3 regions of the Nitrobacter hamburgensis X14 genome follow, and region 3 is predicted to be linked to each of the others. Evidence: predicted binding sites of a transcription regulator. Region 3 holds the regulator's gene; each other region holds the start of a gene.

Region 1 (5,156 bases), 390 kb from region 3:
AGGCCAGCCGAATGCGCTGGCTCTCGCCGCCGGACAGCGTACCGGAAGCGCGCGACAGCGTAAGATAGTTGAGGCCAACGTCGAGCAGGAACGACAGCCGATCGCGGATCTCCTTGAGCACCCGACCGGCGATTTCGTTCTGCTGCGCCGACAGCATTTTCGGAACGGTCTCGAACCATTCGCCGGCGTGGCGCACGGACAGTTCGCTGATCTCGCCGATGTGCTTGCCGCCGATCCTGACGCACAACGCCTCGGGCTTGAGCCGATACCCCTTGCAGGCCTCGCACGGCACGTCGGAAAAATATTTCCCGAGCTCCTCGCGCGCCCATTCGCTTTCGGTCTCGCGGAAACGGCGATCGATGTTGGTGACGACGCCCTCGAACGGCTTCCTGGTGTCGTAGGAGCGTACGCCGTCCTCGTAGGAGAACTTGATCTCGTCGTCGCCGGAGCCATGCAGCAGCGCGGCCTGCGTCTTCTTCGGCAGATCCTTCCACTTGGTGTCCAGCGTGAACTTGTAGAATTTGCCGAGCGCGGTCAGGGTCTGCAGATAGTAGGGCGACGACGATTTTGCCCACGGCGCGATCGCGCCCTTGCGCAGCGTCTGTTCCTTGTCGGGAATGATGAGGTCTTCATCGACATGCTGCTCGATTCCAAGGCCGCCGCACTTCGGGCAGGCGCCGTAGGGATTGTTGAACGAAAAGAGCCGGGGCTCGATTTCGGGAAGGGTGAAGCCGGACACGGGGCAGGCGAACTTTTCCGAGAACAGGATGCGTTCGGGCCCGCTCTTGTCGTGGATTTTTGCCACTTTTTTCTTCTCGTCGTGGCCGGGCTTGACCCCGCCATCCATCTCTTTCGAAGATGATGGATCACCGGGCCTCGCCCCTTCGGTGCGGCCCGGTGATGACGCAGGCGCGTCGGCGTACTCGATCACCGCCAGCCCCTCGGCGAGTTTCAAGGCGGTCTCGAAGCTTTCCGCCAGCCGCTGGCCGATGTCCGGCCGCACCACGATGCGATCGACCACAACGTCCATGTCGTGCGGAAACTTTTTGTCGAGCGCCGGGGCGTCCGCGAGTTCGTGAAACGCGCCGTCGATCTTGACGCGCTGAAAACCCTTCTTGAGATACTCCGCCAGTTCTTTTCGATACTCGCCCTTGCGGCCGCGCACGACCGGCGCCAGCAGATAGAGCCGCGTGCCTTCGGGCAGCGCCAGTACGCGGTCGACCATCTGCGACACCGTCTGGCTTTCGATGGGCAGACCGGTTGCGGGCGAATAGGGCACGCCAACGCGCGCCCACAGCAGCCGCATGTAGTCGTAGATCTCGGTGACGGTGCCCACCGTCGAGCGTGGATTCTTCGAGGTGGTCTTCTGTTCGATGGAGATCGCCGGCGACAGCCCGTCGATCTGATCGACGTCGGGCTTCTGCATCATCTCCAGGAACTGGCGCGCATAGGCCGACAGCGACTCGACATAACGGCGCTGGCCCTCGGCATAGATGGTGTCGAACGCCAGCGACGACTTGCCGGAGCCGGACAGACCGGTGAACACCACCAGTTTGTCGCGCGGGATTTCAAGATCGACGTTCTTCAGGTTGTGTTCGCGAGCGCCGCGAATTGTGATGGCGCGTGTAGCGGAACCGGGTTGTTGCCGCTTCGCCTTGATGACTTCATCCATGACAGGCTTTTCCGGGCGCGAAAGCCCGCCGCGTTCGGGCGCGCCGTACCGGGGGAGATCCAGGCTGGCGCCATGTGTGGCTATCTGTGGAACGTAGATAGAACGGCGGACGATTTCCAGAGGGCGTCAGCGATCATCACCGATTTCGTCGCGAGGGGAGTCCGGCCGTATCAGCATGGCTGCCAATTTTGGCAGCGGTCTCCTGCGAACGCGCACCGATACTGGCGGTGCTCAAACAAAAAGGCCGGCTCAAAAAGCCGGCCTTCCGTAGTTTCCGAGAGAGGTTCGGATCAGAGGTGATCAGTACCGCGCAATGGCCGGGCCGCCCCAGCGGTAGTTGATGCGCGCGGTGACGAGGTCCACGTCCTGACGAATGTTGTCGGTTCCGAACGTCGTACCAGGGGCACCAATGACGCCGTTGTTGATGAAGGTGTGGCTGCTGTTGCCCATGAAGATGTGATCGTATTCGAAGCCGAGCGACCAGTTCGGTGCGAAGCCGTATTCGAGGCCGACGCCGACCACGCCGCCCCAGCGCGTGTCATTGACGCTGTCGGCCGCCTGAAGGCCGGATACGTTATCGACGCTCCGATAGCGGTTGGATGTCACCGCGGCGCCGCCCTTCACGTAAAGCAGGGTCGCATCCCAGGAGTAGCCGATCTGGCCGGTAAACAGGCCAAACGCATCAAGGCGGCTGTGGTTGGTGAAGCGAGAGAAGTCGATACTAACATTGCGGCCATTCAGATCAGCCCAGTTGCCCTGGGCTTCAAGGCCGAACACCAGATTATTCGACTGCCAACGATAGCCGATCTGGCCGCCGATCGTGCCGCCGGTTGCGTCATGGCAACCACCTGCGACCGGGGCGGTTAAGTCCCAGCAACTCCTGCTCGATCCCCAGCCGCCGTTCGCGCCGACATAGAAGCCGCTCCAGTCGTAGATCGCGGCGATCATCGGAGGAGCTTTGGTATAAGGACGCGGGGCCAGATCGGCCGCGGTGGCCGGCGCGGCGCCGAGGCCAATGGCGAGAGCACCGACGACCCCGATCAGTAACTTGTTCATTGCGATTCCCCGGATTTCCGCTTTGTTTTCAACAAACTCAGGCGCGAGCGCTGCATAGGCAGTCTGAAATTCGTGAGGCACTATACCGCCCGCCGTTGCAAAATGCCGTCTCTCAAGTGCAACACTCCGGACCAAATTGATCCGTCCCGAAGCCCATTTATCTGAAACCAGCGTGGAATCTTTACTAAGCCCGATCCGCACTTTGTTCGCACTGCTGGCCTTGAGAACAAATATGGAACATTGTATATTCGACCGGTGGATAACCCGTCAATTGACCGTCTCGACGATATGACGGGAGTATAGGCTCGCGAACGAAGCCGCGAAGAGGCGATGCCGGGGGTGAACCGGCGGCGCCTGTGCGTGTTGGCAAATCGGGACCGGAGATTGGAGAACGGCGATGGCGGGTAGCGTGAACAAGGTCATTCTGATCGGCAATCTCGGCGCCGATCCCGAAATCAAGCGGACCCAGGACGGCCGGCCGATCGCTAATCTGCGGATCGCCACCTCTGAAACCTGGCGCGACAAGACCAGCGGCGAGCGCAAGGAGAAAACCGAGTGGCACCGCGTCGTGATTTTCAACGAAGGTTTGTGCAAGGTCGCCGAGCAGTATCTGAAGAAAGGTGCGAAGGTCTACATCGAGGGTCAGTTGCAGACCCGCAAATGGACCGACCAGAGCGGCGTCGAAAAATACTCCACCGAAGTCGTGCTGCAGAATTTCAATTCGACGCTGACGATGCTCGATGGCCGTAACAGCGGCGGCGGCGGCAATTTCGGATCGGATGACTCCGGCGGCGATTTCGGGGCCGGAAGCCCGTCCGGCGGTGCGCCGCGCCGTACCGTTGCGGCCGGTGCCCGCCGCAGCGATATGGACGACGACATTCCGTTCTAGAGGAGTGAATTCGACATTCGCGACCCGGGCCGCGCACCCCGGCCGCGAATGTCAAAACCCCACTGGTAACCTGCACTTGCTGGCGGTCTTTATAAAAATGGTGGCGACCCCGATAAAAATGGTGGCGATCCCGGCAGGATTCGAACCTGCAACCCGCGGAGTAGAAATCCGCTACTCTATCCAGTTGAGCTACGGGACCGTTAACGTCATCATATCACCGCAATATGAAAAATCCGCCCTCGCGCCAAGCCCGATCCGAACCATTCTGATGGATCGGGCGACGAACCGGTACGGGGCGGCCCGCTGTTTTGTCCGCAGCCTTGGGTTTGCCAAGCGAGCTTCTGAACCTAAACCGCTCTCAAATCATAAGTTTGCTGGTGTCCTTTCGAATACGAAGTTCGCTAAGGCTAAGGAAGGCGCAGCGCAGTGAGGCGAACTTCTTTGGATTCGGGACACCAGGCGGCATTTGTTCGCGCAGGGAGCTTTTCATGACCGGGATGGTTCGTACCGTAGTCCTCTGCGTGGCGCTGGCGATTGGGTTTGTTTCGGCGCAGGCGGCGGATAAGGTTTTCAAGCGCGACGATCTCGCCGACGCGGCGATCAAGCTCGAAGCCCAGATCAAGAGCGAAGCCGGCACCATCGCCAAATCGGCCCCGACGCTGCGGACCGATGCCGACGCCGCCTTCAAGCGATCCGATTTTCGCAGCGGCCTTCATATCCTCGGCCAGATCGCGACCGTCGCTCCCGACGACAGCGGCAACTGGCTGCGGCTGGCGCGGACGATTTTCCAGATCAAGCCGACCACGAGCCAGGAACAGACCTTTCTGCGGGAGCGGGCCTCCACCGCCGCCTATATCGCCTATCAGCGGGCGCGTGATCCCGGTGCCGAAGCTGATGCATTGGCGATGCTCGGGCGCGCTTTCTCGGAACGCAAGCTGTGGCGGCCGGCGCTCGATACGCTGGGTCTGTCGCTCGATCTGCGCGAGGTCGCCGACGTTCGCGAGCAGTACGAAAAGATGCGCGACGACCACGGCTTCCGGCTGCTCGATTACACCGTCGATTCGGATTCGGCCTCGCCGCGAGTCTGCTTTCAGTTCTCGGAGGACCTTGCCAAGCGGACCGACTTTTCACCGTTCGTAGCGCTAGCCGGCGCCGACCGGCCGGCGCTGTCGTCGGAAGACAAACAGCTTTGCGTCGACGGCCTCAAGCACGGCGAGCGCTACAATATCAACCTGCGCGCCGGCCTGCCGTCGACCGTCAAGGAAAGCCTGCCGAAATCCGCTGAATTCAATGTCTATGTGCGGGATCGCAAGCCGTTCGTCCGCTTCACCGGGCGTGCTTACGTGCTGCCGCGCACCGGCCAGCGCGGCATTCCGCTGGTCAGCGTGAATACCCAGGCGGTGTCGGCGCAGGTATTCCGGATCGGCGACCGCAATCTCATCAACACCGTGATCGACAGCGACTTCCAGAAGACGCTCAGCGGCTATCAATTGTCCGATATCGGTAACGAGCGCGGGGTCAAGGTCTGGTCGGGCGAGG
Region 2 (5,156 bases), 2.2 Mb from region 3:
CGATCTCTGCCGAAGTTCCGGCACCGAGGTCCGACGGTATGCAACCGTCGACGACATTAAGCACGAATACCGATTTCCATTCCTGTCCCTTTGCTGAGTGAATCGTTGACAGGATCAGGTAGTCCTCATCAAGGAGCGGCACGCCGGCCTGGTCGCTGGTGGCATCCGGAGGATCAAGCGTTAGTTCGGTGAGAAATTTTTCACGGGACGAGTAGCCGCTGGCAATTTGCTCGAGCTGGATCAAATCGGCACGCCGGGTCTCCGCATCTTCGTGGATGCGGTCAAGATGCGGTTCGTACCAGAGCCGCGCACGCTCAAGGTCGGAGGGCCATTCCGAATAGCGCAGTTCGCCAACGGCCTGTATAAAAGCCTTCCAGTCGTCGCCGGCGCGGGGCGGAGCGAGGATACTAGAGAGCGCGGCGATCGGATCCGCCGCTTCCGCCATGTGGTCGAGCACGCGTTGCGCCGATGCCGGTCCGACACCGGGTAGCAGATGCAGCAGGCGGAATCCGGCGACGCGATCCCGCGGATTCTCGATGAACCGCAGCAACGCCAGCATGTCCTTGATGTGAGCAGCGTCGAGGAACTTCAGTCCCCCAAACTTGACGAAAGGGATGTTTCGCCGGGTCAGCTCGACTTCGAGCGGACCGCTGTGGCTCGAGGTCCGAAACAGCACCGCTTGCTCCTTAAGCAGAGTGCCGGACTCGCGGTTTTCCAAAATGCGCTCGACGATGAAGCGCGCCTGGTCGGCTTCGTCACGTACCGTGACAAGTTGAGGTCTCGAGCCCGATGCCCGTTCGGTCCAGAGGTTTTTGGTAAAGCGCTCCTTCGCCAGATCGATCACGCCGTTTGCAGCGGCGAGGATGGTCTGCGTCGAACGGTAATTGCGATCGAGTGTGATGACGCTGGCAGGCGGCGAGAATTGCGTCGGGAAATCCAGGATGTTGCGCACCGTGGCCGCGCGGAACGAATAGATCGATTGTGCGTCGTCACCGACCACCGTGAGGCCATGGCCGCCAGGCTTTAGCGCCAGCAGGATCGACGACTGCAGTCGGTTGGTGTCCTGGTACTCATCAACGAGAACATGGTCGAAGCGGCCACCAATATCATCAGCCAGCGCCGGATCGCTCATGGTTTGCGCCCAGTATAGCAGCAGGTCGTCGTAATCGAGCACGTTCTGCTTTTGCTTGGCCTCGACGTAGGCCGCGAACAATTCCTTCAGTTCAGTCGCCCATCCGGAGCACCACGGATAGGATGCACCAAGCACCTGCTCGATCGCAGTCTCGGCATTGACGCAACGCGAATAGATCGAGAGACACGTGCCCTTGGTCGGAAACCGGCTCTCCGTTTTCGAGAATCCTTTCTCATGCCTGATGAGATTCATCAGGTCGGCGGAATCCTCGCGGTCGTGAATCGTGAACTGGGGATCGAGTCCGATCTGGTCTGAATAATCACGCAGCAGCCGGGCCCCGATACCGTGGAAGGTGCCAGACCAGGTCAACGCGTCGGTCAAAACGCCGGCATTGTCGCCCATCACTTTGCGGGCGATCCGTTCGACTCGCCTGGTCATTTCGGAGGCGGCGCGGCGCGAGAACGTCATCAGCAAGATGCGCCGCGGGTCGGCGCCATTGACGATCAGGTGCGCGACCCGATGCGCCAGCGTGTTGGTCTTGCCGGATCCAGCACCGGCTATCACCAGCAAGGGCGCGAAGGGACCCGGTCCCGCGGTGCCATGCTCCACGGCCCTGCGCTGTTCCGGATTGAGACTGTCGAGATAGGGGGCCGCCGGCTGCACGAGTTCGATCGTCCTTTAATGAAAAAACAGACTCCGCGATTCTTTTCGTCGTCACAACGACTTCCGCTTTTTTTTGCGCGAACTCGTCGCTTCGGAACCGGAACGGCCGGTTGACTCTTATCGAGCAATACGAACAAATCAAGAACAATACCGTCTCGAGAACGTTTGAAGAGGGCATGAGTGCTTTGGTCCAACCCGCCGTTCTGCGGCTTCGCGAGCAGATTCAACGTCTTGAGGGTGTGCCGTTGCGCGCCAGGACAGTGCTTCCGTTCGGCGTGGAGGCAATCGACAGCCGGCTACCGGGTGGCGGCCTTGCGCTCGGGGCGCTGCACGAAGTGGCGGGAGGTGGCAATGCCGCCATCAACGGCGCCGCGGCCGCCTTGTTCGCCGCCCGAATCGCCGCGCGCACCAAGGGCAAGATCCTGTGGTGCATCACCCGGCAGGATCTGTTCGCGCCGGCCCTGGCTCAGGTGGGTCTTCATGCGGACCGTGTCATCTACGTCGACGCCTGTGACGAGAAAACCGTGCTCGCGTGTTTTGAGGAAGGCGTCCGTCATGGCGGGCTGGGTGCCGTGGTCGCGGAGGTCGCGCGGCTTTCGATGACGTCGTCGCGGCGGTTGTCGCTCGCAGCCGAAGCATCGGGTTCGATCGCGATCGCGGTGAGACGGTGGCGACGGCAGACCGAAGCGGCGGATTTCGGACAGCCGACGGCGTCGGCGACGAGATGGCGGGTGTCGACGCTGCCATCGAGTCCATTGCCGGTGCCGGGCGTTGGCCGCGCCCGATGGCTGCTTGAGTTGATCCGATGCCGCGCCGGCGAAAGCGCGGACTTTGTAATGGATGCGTGTGATGTCCAGGGTCGTCTCGCTTTACCTGCCGACGTGGCCGACCGATCGGCTACGACGCAACATGGGCGCCGCAGCGCCTGATCCAGCGATGCCGCTTGTGCTGGTAGGCCAGGCCGGACGACGGCGCGAGGTTGTTGCGGCGAATGCCGTCGCGATACGGATCGGCCTGCGCGTCGGAATGCCCGCGACAAAGGCGCAGGCCCTGGTGAAGGAGCTGGTCATCCATCACGCGGATCCCGCTGCAGATGGCGAGGCGCTCGAACGTCTCGCTGTCTGGGCGCTGCGCTACTCACCGGTCGTCGCCATCGACGGTCCGGACGGCCTCGTCATCGATGCGACAGGTGCCAGCCACCTCCACGGTGGCGAGGACGCCATACTGGCCGACATGATTTCGCGCCTGGAAGGTGTCGGCATAACAGCGCGCGCGGCGATGGCGGACACACGAGGTGCTGCACACGCACTGGCTCGGTTTGCGGCCCAGTCGAGTTTGGTTATTCCCGAATGTGAAAGCGCCGAGAGGATCAAGCCGCTGCCGATCGCGGCGCTCCGGCTGACTGCCGACATCGTCGACGATCTTGGCCGGCTTGGTTTCGAACGGGTATCCGATCTGCTGGCGACGCCGCGTGCACCACTCACGTTAAGGTTCGGTCCCGAGCTCGGCCGCAGGATGGACCAAGCCACGGGCCGGACCGGCGATCCCATCGAACCCGTGCGGCCTCCAGACATCATCGAGACGCAGCAGCTTTTCGCCGAACCGATCGGCGCACCAGAGACCATCGCGCGCTATGTCGCCAAACTGACCATAAAACTCTGCCAGGAAATGGAGTTGCGGGGTCTCGGAGCCCGGCGCCTCGACCTTCTATTTGGGCTGGTCGACAACCGGGTGCAGGCGATCAGGATCGGGACTGCCCAGCCGGTGCGTGATGCGAAGCGGCTGACGCGATTGCTCTGTGACAAGATCGAGAAGGTCGACCCCGGCTTCGGCATCGAGATCATGCGGCTCGCGGCAACCGCAGCCGATCCGTTCAATACCAAGCAGACGATCTCGTCGCTGGTCGACGAGCCGGAAGCGGATATATCCGGGCTGATCGACATCCTCTCAAACCGGGTCGGTGAGACCCGGCTTTATCGGTTCGAACCTGTGGCGAGTGATGTTCCGGAACGATCATTCCGGCGAGTCGCCGCAGCCGCCCCGGCTTCCAAAGAGGGTTGGCCCGCGCATTGGCCCCGTCCTGCCCGGTTATTAGCCCCGCCCGAGCTCATCGAGACTGTCGCGCTGCTTCCTGACCATCCGCCGGTCAATTTCACCTGGCGGGGCTCGCGGCGGCGCGTCAGGAAAGCCGACGGTCCCGAGCGAGTATTCGGCGAGTGGTGGAAGCGCGACACCGAGCTGATCGCGGTCCGGGACTACTTCCAGGTCGAGGACGATGCCGGTGAACGTTTCTGGATTTTTCGCGCTGGCGACGGCGAGGACGCGGCGACCGGGTCCCACAAGTGGTTTCTGCACGGGATTTTCGGATGACGTCCCGTTATGCCGAGCTCCAGGTCACGTCGCACTTCTCGTTCCTGCGGGGAGCGTCGTCCTGCGAGGAATTGTTCGCGCATGCCGCGTCGCTCGGCATCGAAGCGCTGGCGATCGTGGACCACAACAGCCTCGCCGGCATCGTGCGCGCCCATGAGGCCGCCAAGGTGACCGGCGTGCGCCTGATCGTCGGCTGCCGCCTCGATCTCGCCGACGGCATGTCCGTCCTGGTCTACCCGACTGACCGGCCGGCGTACTCACGGCTTTGCCGGTTGCTTTCAATCGGCAAGACGCGCGGCGGTAAAGCGAAATGCATCTTGAACTGGGAAGATGTCGTCGACTGGTCCGAAGGTTTGATCGCCGCGCTTGTTCCGGACGTGGCTGACGATGCCTGCGCGCAGCGGATCCGCCGCCTGCGCGACACGTTCGGCGATCGCGCCCACATGGCACTGACGCTGCGCCGCCGCCCGAACGATCAGATGCGGATCCACGAACTGAACAATATGGCACAGCGTTTTCGGGTAGCGACGGTCGTCACCAACGACGTGCTTTTCCATGAGCCGGCGCGACGGATCCTGCAGGACGTCGTCACTTGCATCCGGCACAACGTCACGATCGACGAAGCCGGCTTTCGCCGTGAGCGCCACGCAGATCGTTATCTCAAGCCTCCGGACGAGATGACGCGACTGTTTGCGCGTTACCCGGAAGCCCTCGCCCGCACGGTCGCGATCGCCGGCCGGTGCACCTTCAGCATGGACGAACTCGCCTATCAGTATCCGGAAGAACGGACCATGCCGGGCCTGACACCGCAGCAGGCGCTGGAGAAGCTGACATGGGAGGGCGCGGCGGAGCGTTACCCGGAGGGCCTGCCCGACGAGGTCAGGCCCACGCTCGAGCACGAACTGAGATTGATCGAGCGGCTGCAATATGCCCCTTACTTCCTGACGGTGAATTCCATCGTCCGTTTCGCCCGCAGCAGGGACATTTTGTG
Region 3 (5,156 bases):
GGCGCCGCATATTCCGAAGGATCGCGTGATGGTGGGCGAAAGCGGTATCTTCGCTGCCGCAGACCTCGCGCGGCTCGAACAGGTTGGCATCTCTACCTTCCTCGTCGGCGAAAGCCTGATGCGGCAGGCCGACGTTACCGCCGCAACCCGCGCGCTGCTGGCGCGGGGCGGACAATCATCTCCACAAGTCGTCCCTGCGAACGCAGGGACCCATAACCCCTGACGATCGTGAAGGAGCGGGCGTCAAATCGTTTTCAAGCGAAGCAGGTTCGCAAAGCGACGTGCTGTTCCTGCCCGCACTACGTGTATTCATTCGCGCGTTCTCGGCGTATGGGTCCCTGCGTCCGCAGCGACGACACCGTTTTTGGAGTTCCGCAAGCATGTCCGGAAAAGTGAAAGACGAACCCGCCCTCACCCATATCGATGTCAAAGGCGAGGCGCGGATGGTCGACGTCTCGGCAAAGCCGGCGACCGAGCGCGTCGCCGTCGCCGAAGGCCAGGTCGTCATGACCAAGGCCACGCTGGCCCTGATCGAGAGCGGCAACGCCAAGAAGGGCGACGTGCTCGGCACCGCGCGCATCGCCGGCATCATGGCGGCCAAGCGAACATCAGACCTGATCCCGCTCTGTCATCCGCTTGCGCTGTCGAAGGTCACGCTCGACATCGAAACCGATAAAAAGATTCCCGGCTGCCGCGTCCGCGCCAGCGTCAAGGTCTCCGGCCCGACCGGAGTGGAAATGGAAGCCCTCACCGCGGTCTCGGTCGCCTGCCTGACGATCTACGACATGATCAAGGCCGTCGAACGCGGCGTCCGCATCGAAGGCATTCATCTCGTCGAGAAGAAGGGCGGCAAATCCGGCCACTACCTCGTGACGGATACTCCATCAGTACAATAGCGGTCGGTTCTCCTCGGGCGGCGTCGGATTGCGGAGTTCGTCTTCCTTGTCGTAGACGAGCCATATTTCAAGCACCGACAAGAACGCCACCACGACTCCGATACCGATACTGAAGTGCATAGCGCTGGTGTGGGCGAAGCCCAAAAGCCATGGCGAGGCTATCAACCAGAGTCCGAGCAGCAGGTTGACCCATTCTTTCCACCAGGCGAACGCCAGCAACGCGGCCACCGAGACCGCGCCTATCGCCGCACTGCTCGCCCAGAGATTGAGGTCCACAGTCGTGGTGTCCCGCGCCAGAAACCACGGGGTTACAAACAGGACCAGCGCTAATAAGAGATTATAGACATCGAGGATCGATTCGCGCCGCCACTTCCGCATCATGGGTGCCTCCTTCGACCTGTGCACCGCTTGCCGGTGCATTCCTCCCCCGGCGGTTCTTCGCCTGACTGGCGGCAATCGCGCCACCCCGGACAAAACCGTCGGTTTATGGGACAACCGGTCCGACGCCGGACGGTTCCGCTGACCGATTCCGGGAATCGCACACCTCGCGTCGCGATTTGATTCTGGACCAACAAACGCGGACAACCTCATGATCCAAGTGTCATTTGGGATCGTGAGTTCGTTCGACGGATGAACTCCGTGCAGGAAGCGAGCCTCCGAAACCGCCTTGGAGCCGTGCGGGGCCTCGAGCGAACGCGCCACTCGGGCGTTTCGATTCACGGCACCGTTGTCTGCGGACCGCAAGTTCTGTAGATGAACTTACGCCCGCGAAGCGCATCGTCTAAAACTCCACTAGAGCCTTTTCGCTTCTGATGGAATCAGAAGCGGGCTCTATGATTTTGATTTGACGCGTTTTCTTCACGCGAACCGGTATCCACTTCGCTCGAAAACGCTCTAGTTATCTATATTTGCTAGTGGTCCTTTGATTCTAACCTTCGCAAAGGTACCTGCTCACACAGGATACGAATGTTAGAATCGGCCCACTGGAAACCTGGGAGAATATGGTCATGGCCCTGATGGCAGTCGCCGACGCCCTTGCGGCTGTTCTCGCCGGAGTCGAACCGCTTCCGGAAGAAGCGGTCGATCTCGAGGCCGCGCATCGCCGGGTGCTGGCGCGCGACCTCCCCTCGCGCCGGACCCAGCCGCCGGTGGCGATGTCGGCGATGGACGGCTACGCGGTGCGCGCGGCGGACATCGCGACGATTCCAGCGCGGCTGCATGTGATCGGCGAGATCGCCGCGGGACGGCCGCTCGAGCGGGCGCTGGGGGCCGGCGAAGCTCTGCGGATTTTCACCGGAGGCGTGGTGCCGGACAGCGCCGATACCGTCGTGATCCAGGAGGACACCGAACGCGACGGCGACGACGTCGTCGTCAGGGAAGCCACCGCGGCCGGAAAGAACATCCGCCCTGCCGGCGTCGATTTTCACGAAGGCGACGTGTTGCTGCGCGCCCGCAGCCATCTCACCGACCGCCATCTCTCCCTTGCTGCCGGCATGAACTATCCGGACCTGCCGGTGCACCGACGCCCAAAAATAGCCGTGCTCGCCACCGGCGATGAACTGGTTTTGCCGGGCACGACGCCCGGTCCAGGCCAAATCGTCCTATCCAACGGCTACGCGCTTCGTGCGCTCGCCCGGGGCGAAGGCGCCGAGGCGATCGACCTCGGCGTCGCCGCCGACACCATGGAGGCGACGAGGGCCGCGATCCGCCGCGCCCGCGAGAGCGGCGCCGACATTCTCGTCACCACAGGCGGCGCGTCGGTCGGAGACCATGACCTCGTCAAGCGCGCGCTGGAGGCCGAAGGCGTGGAGATCGCGTTCTGGCGGATCGCGCTCCGGCCCGGCAAGCCGATGATGCACGGACGGCTCGGCGCGATGCGCGTGATCGGCCTGCCCGGCAACCCCGTCTCCTCCTACATCTGCGCGTTCCTGTTCATGGTGCCGCTGATTCGCGCGTTGTCGGGTCGTCAGGATATCCACCATCGCATTGAACGAGCGGTGCTCGGCAGCGATGTCGCCGCCAATCAAGCCCGGCAGGATTATCTGCGCGCCCGGCTCGCGCACTCGCCCGACGGGCTGCCGATCGCGACACCGGTCGGGCATCAGGACAGTTCGCTGATGGGAAATCTCGCGGCAGCGGAAGCACTCGTGGTCCGCGCACCGCTTGCGCCTGCCTCAAGTAAAGGCGAGCCCTGTGCCGTGATTAAGCTCTCGCTGTCGTAAAACCTCGCTTTGTTGACGTTAAATTAAACAGTTGCGGAACACATATCGAACATATAGTGTCCGTTCATGATTTGTTTCGGATACTCATGCCGCTAGGCATAAGGCTCCAAGCCTGACGCCCCGGAATCGGACGGCAGGCACCATCAATCGGGGACTGGTCGGGATGCTCACGCGCAAACAGTACGAACTCCTGCGTTTTATCAACGAACGGCTGAAGGAATCCGGCGTGCCGCCCTCGTTCGATGAAATGAAGGATGCGCTCGATCTGCGCTCGAAGTCCGGTATCCATCGCCTGATCACCGCGCTGGAGGAGCGCGGCTTCATCCGCCGCCTGCCCAATCGCGCCCGCGCCATCGAGGTCATCAAGCTGCCGGAGGTCGCCGGTAACGGCGGCGGCCGTCGCGGTTTCACGCCGAGCGTCATCGAGGGCAATCTCGGCAAGGTCCGCCCGAGCGGCGGCGGTGTCGTCGACGATGCAGAACGTCCGGTCGCCGTTCCGGTGATGGGTCGTATCGCGGCCGGCACACCGATCGAGGCGCTGCAGACCCGGAGCCACACCATCAGCGTGCCGCCCGACATGCTCGGCTCCGGCGAGCACTACGCGCTCGAGGTGCGCGGCGACTCGATGGTCGAGGCCGGAATCCTCGACGGCGACATGGCGCTGATTCAACGCAACGAGACTGCGGAAACCGGCGACATCGTGGTTGCCTTGATCGACGACGAGGAGGCAACGCTGAAGCGCTTCCGCCGCCGCGGCGCCTCGATCGCGCTCGAGCCCGCGAACACAGCTTACGAGGTTCGCATCCTTCCGCCCAACCGCGTCCAGATCCAGGGCAAACTGATCGGCATCTATCGCAAGTACTGATTCTTGCAAGTTTTCGAGCGAAGTGGGTACCGGTTCGCGGGAAGAAAACGCGTCAAATCAAAATCATAGAGCCCGCTTCTGATTCCATCAGAAGCGAAGGCTCTAATCGGCGGCAGAGCGTTCAATCGTCCGGCTGGAGATCGTCAGCCGCGGGCGTGGCATCGACCGGGCGCGCCGGCGCCGATCGGGAGCCGATGCGCGTCGGCTTGTCACCGCCGACAGCGGGCGACCAGGGCCGGTCGACATGATCGGGCCTGACGGCATCGACGACAAAATGGTGTTTTGCGCCGTCTGAGACTCGCCGCAGCTCCAGGGCGCCTTCCCGCCGCAGCCTGTCCTGATCGATCACCTGCGCAAGACATCCCTCGGGAGCCTGCCACGGCGTCACCATCACCTCCGCCCGCACGCAGTCGTCCTCCATGGCGTCCGCGCGGCGCGCCAGCGCGACAATTCCACCCCCCACTCACCTTAACCACGCAGCCACCGTCGTCGCATGAGACGCCCTCCGCAAAGGTGGAGTCGGCAGGCTGACGCCCGTCCGCATCAGCGGCCAGCCATTCCCTGACCGTAAAGTTATCCTTGCCCGTGCGGAGGGAGACGCAGCCGCCCGTCCCCGCCCCGCACGCCGACGTTATGACCGTCGGCGGAGATCAGAATATCCGGCTGCTCCACCGCAAGCGACCATGCGATCGCCAGCCCGATGATGGCCGCTCCGCTCCAGCGCAGCGGCGTTCTGAGCAGTCCGAGCAAGATGATGCCCGCGGTCGCGGCGATCAGCGGCCCGGTTCCGAACGCCGCCATGCGGCCGATGGCGCCGGGCAGCGCCGCCACCCATTGCGTGACCACGATCATCCATTCGATGCCGATATCCATCAGCCGCCAGAACACGCCGTCAAAGCCGAACGGCATCGCAGCCAGTCCCAGAAGCCCGGCCGGCATCACCAGCGCCGAGACCACCGGCATTGCCAGCAGGTTTGCGACCACGCCGTACGGTGTCACGCGATGAAAATGGAACGCGGCATATGGCGTCGTCGCAAGTCCGGCGACGAACGACGCCAGTGCCAGCGTGACGATTTCGCGGCCGCCCCACAGCGCCGCCCGCGCCGTCGGCGAGTGATCGGGCGTCGCGAACAATTTCGGCATCCCGACCTGGACCAGCGCCACCAGTCCGAG

The links. The regulator LexA, encoded in region 3, represses DNA repair genes until DNA is damaged. The targets are predictions, from matches to a motif close to TGTTCNNNNTGTGTTCNG.
Region 1: a site for LexA is predicted at 1,760-1,777, ahead of uvrA (excinuclease ABC subunit UvrA). Genes of this name have one in related genera too.
Region 2: a site for LexA is predicted at 1,925-1,942, ahead of NHAM_RS19320 (ImuA family protein). Genes of this name have one in related genera too.

The regions. Positions count from the first base shown of each region.
Region 1 is NC_007964.1:2,316,158-2,321,313, reverse strand. Features, by position in the region: gene uvrA (excinuclease ABC subunit UvrA) at 1-1,672, opposite strand, end outside; gene NHAM_RS10590 (outer membrane protein) at 1,973-2,728, opposite strand; gene NHAM_RS10585 (single-stranded DNA-binding protein) at 3,126-3,617, shown strand; tRNA gene NHAM_RS10580 (tRNA-Arg) at 3,740-3,816, opposite strand; gene NHAM_RS10575 (alpha-2-macroglobulin family protein) at 4,106-5,156, shown strand, end outside.
Region 2 is NC_007964.1:4,146,219-4,151,374, reverse strand. Features, by position in the region: gene NHAM_RS19325 (ATP-dependent helicase) at 1-1,795, opposite strand, end outside; gene NHAM_RS19320 (ImuA family protein) at 1,972-2,724, shown strand; gene NHAM_RS19315 (Y-family DNA polymerase) at 2,645-4,165, shown strand; gene NHAM_RS19310 (error-prone DNA polymerase) at 4,162-5,156, shown strand, end outside.
Region 3 is NC_007964.1:1,928,424-1,933,579, reverse strand. Features, by position in the region: gene trpC (indole-3-glycerol phosphate synthase TrpC) at 1-223, shown strand, start outside; gene moaC (cyclic pyranopterin monophosphate synthase MoaC) at 381-896, shown strand; gene NHAM_RS08850 (SPW repeat protein) at 885-1,277, opposite strand; gene NHAM_RS08845 (molybdopterin molybdotransferase MoeA) at 1,904-3,118, shown strand; gene lexA (transcriptional repressor LexA) at 3,282-3,983, shown strand; partial or broken gene NHAM_RS08835 (ComEC/Rec2 family competence protein) at 4,105-5,156, opposite strand, start outside.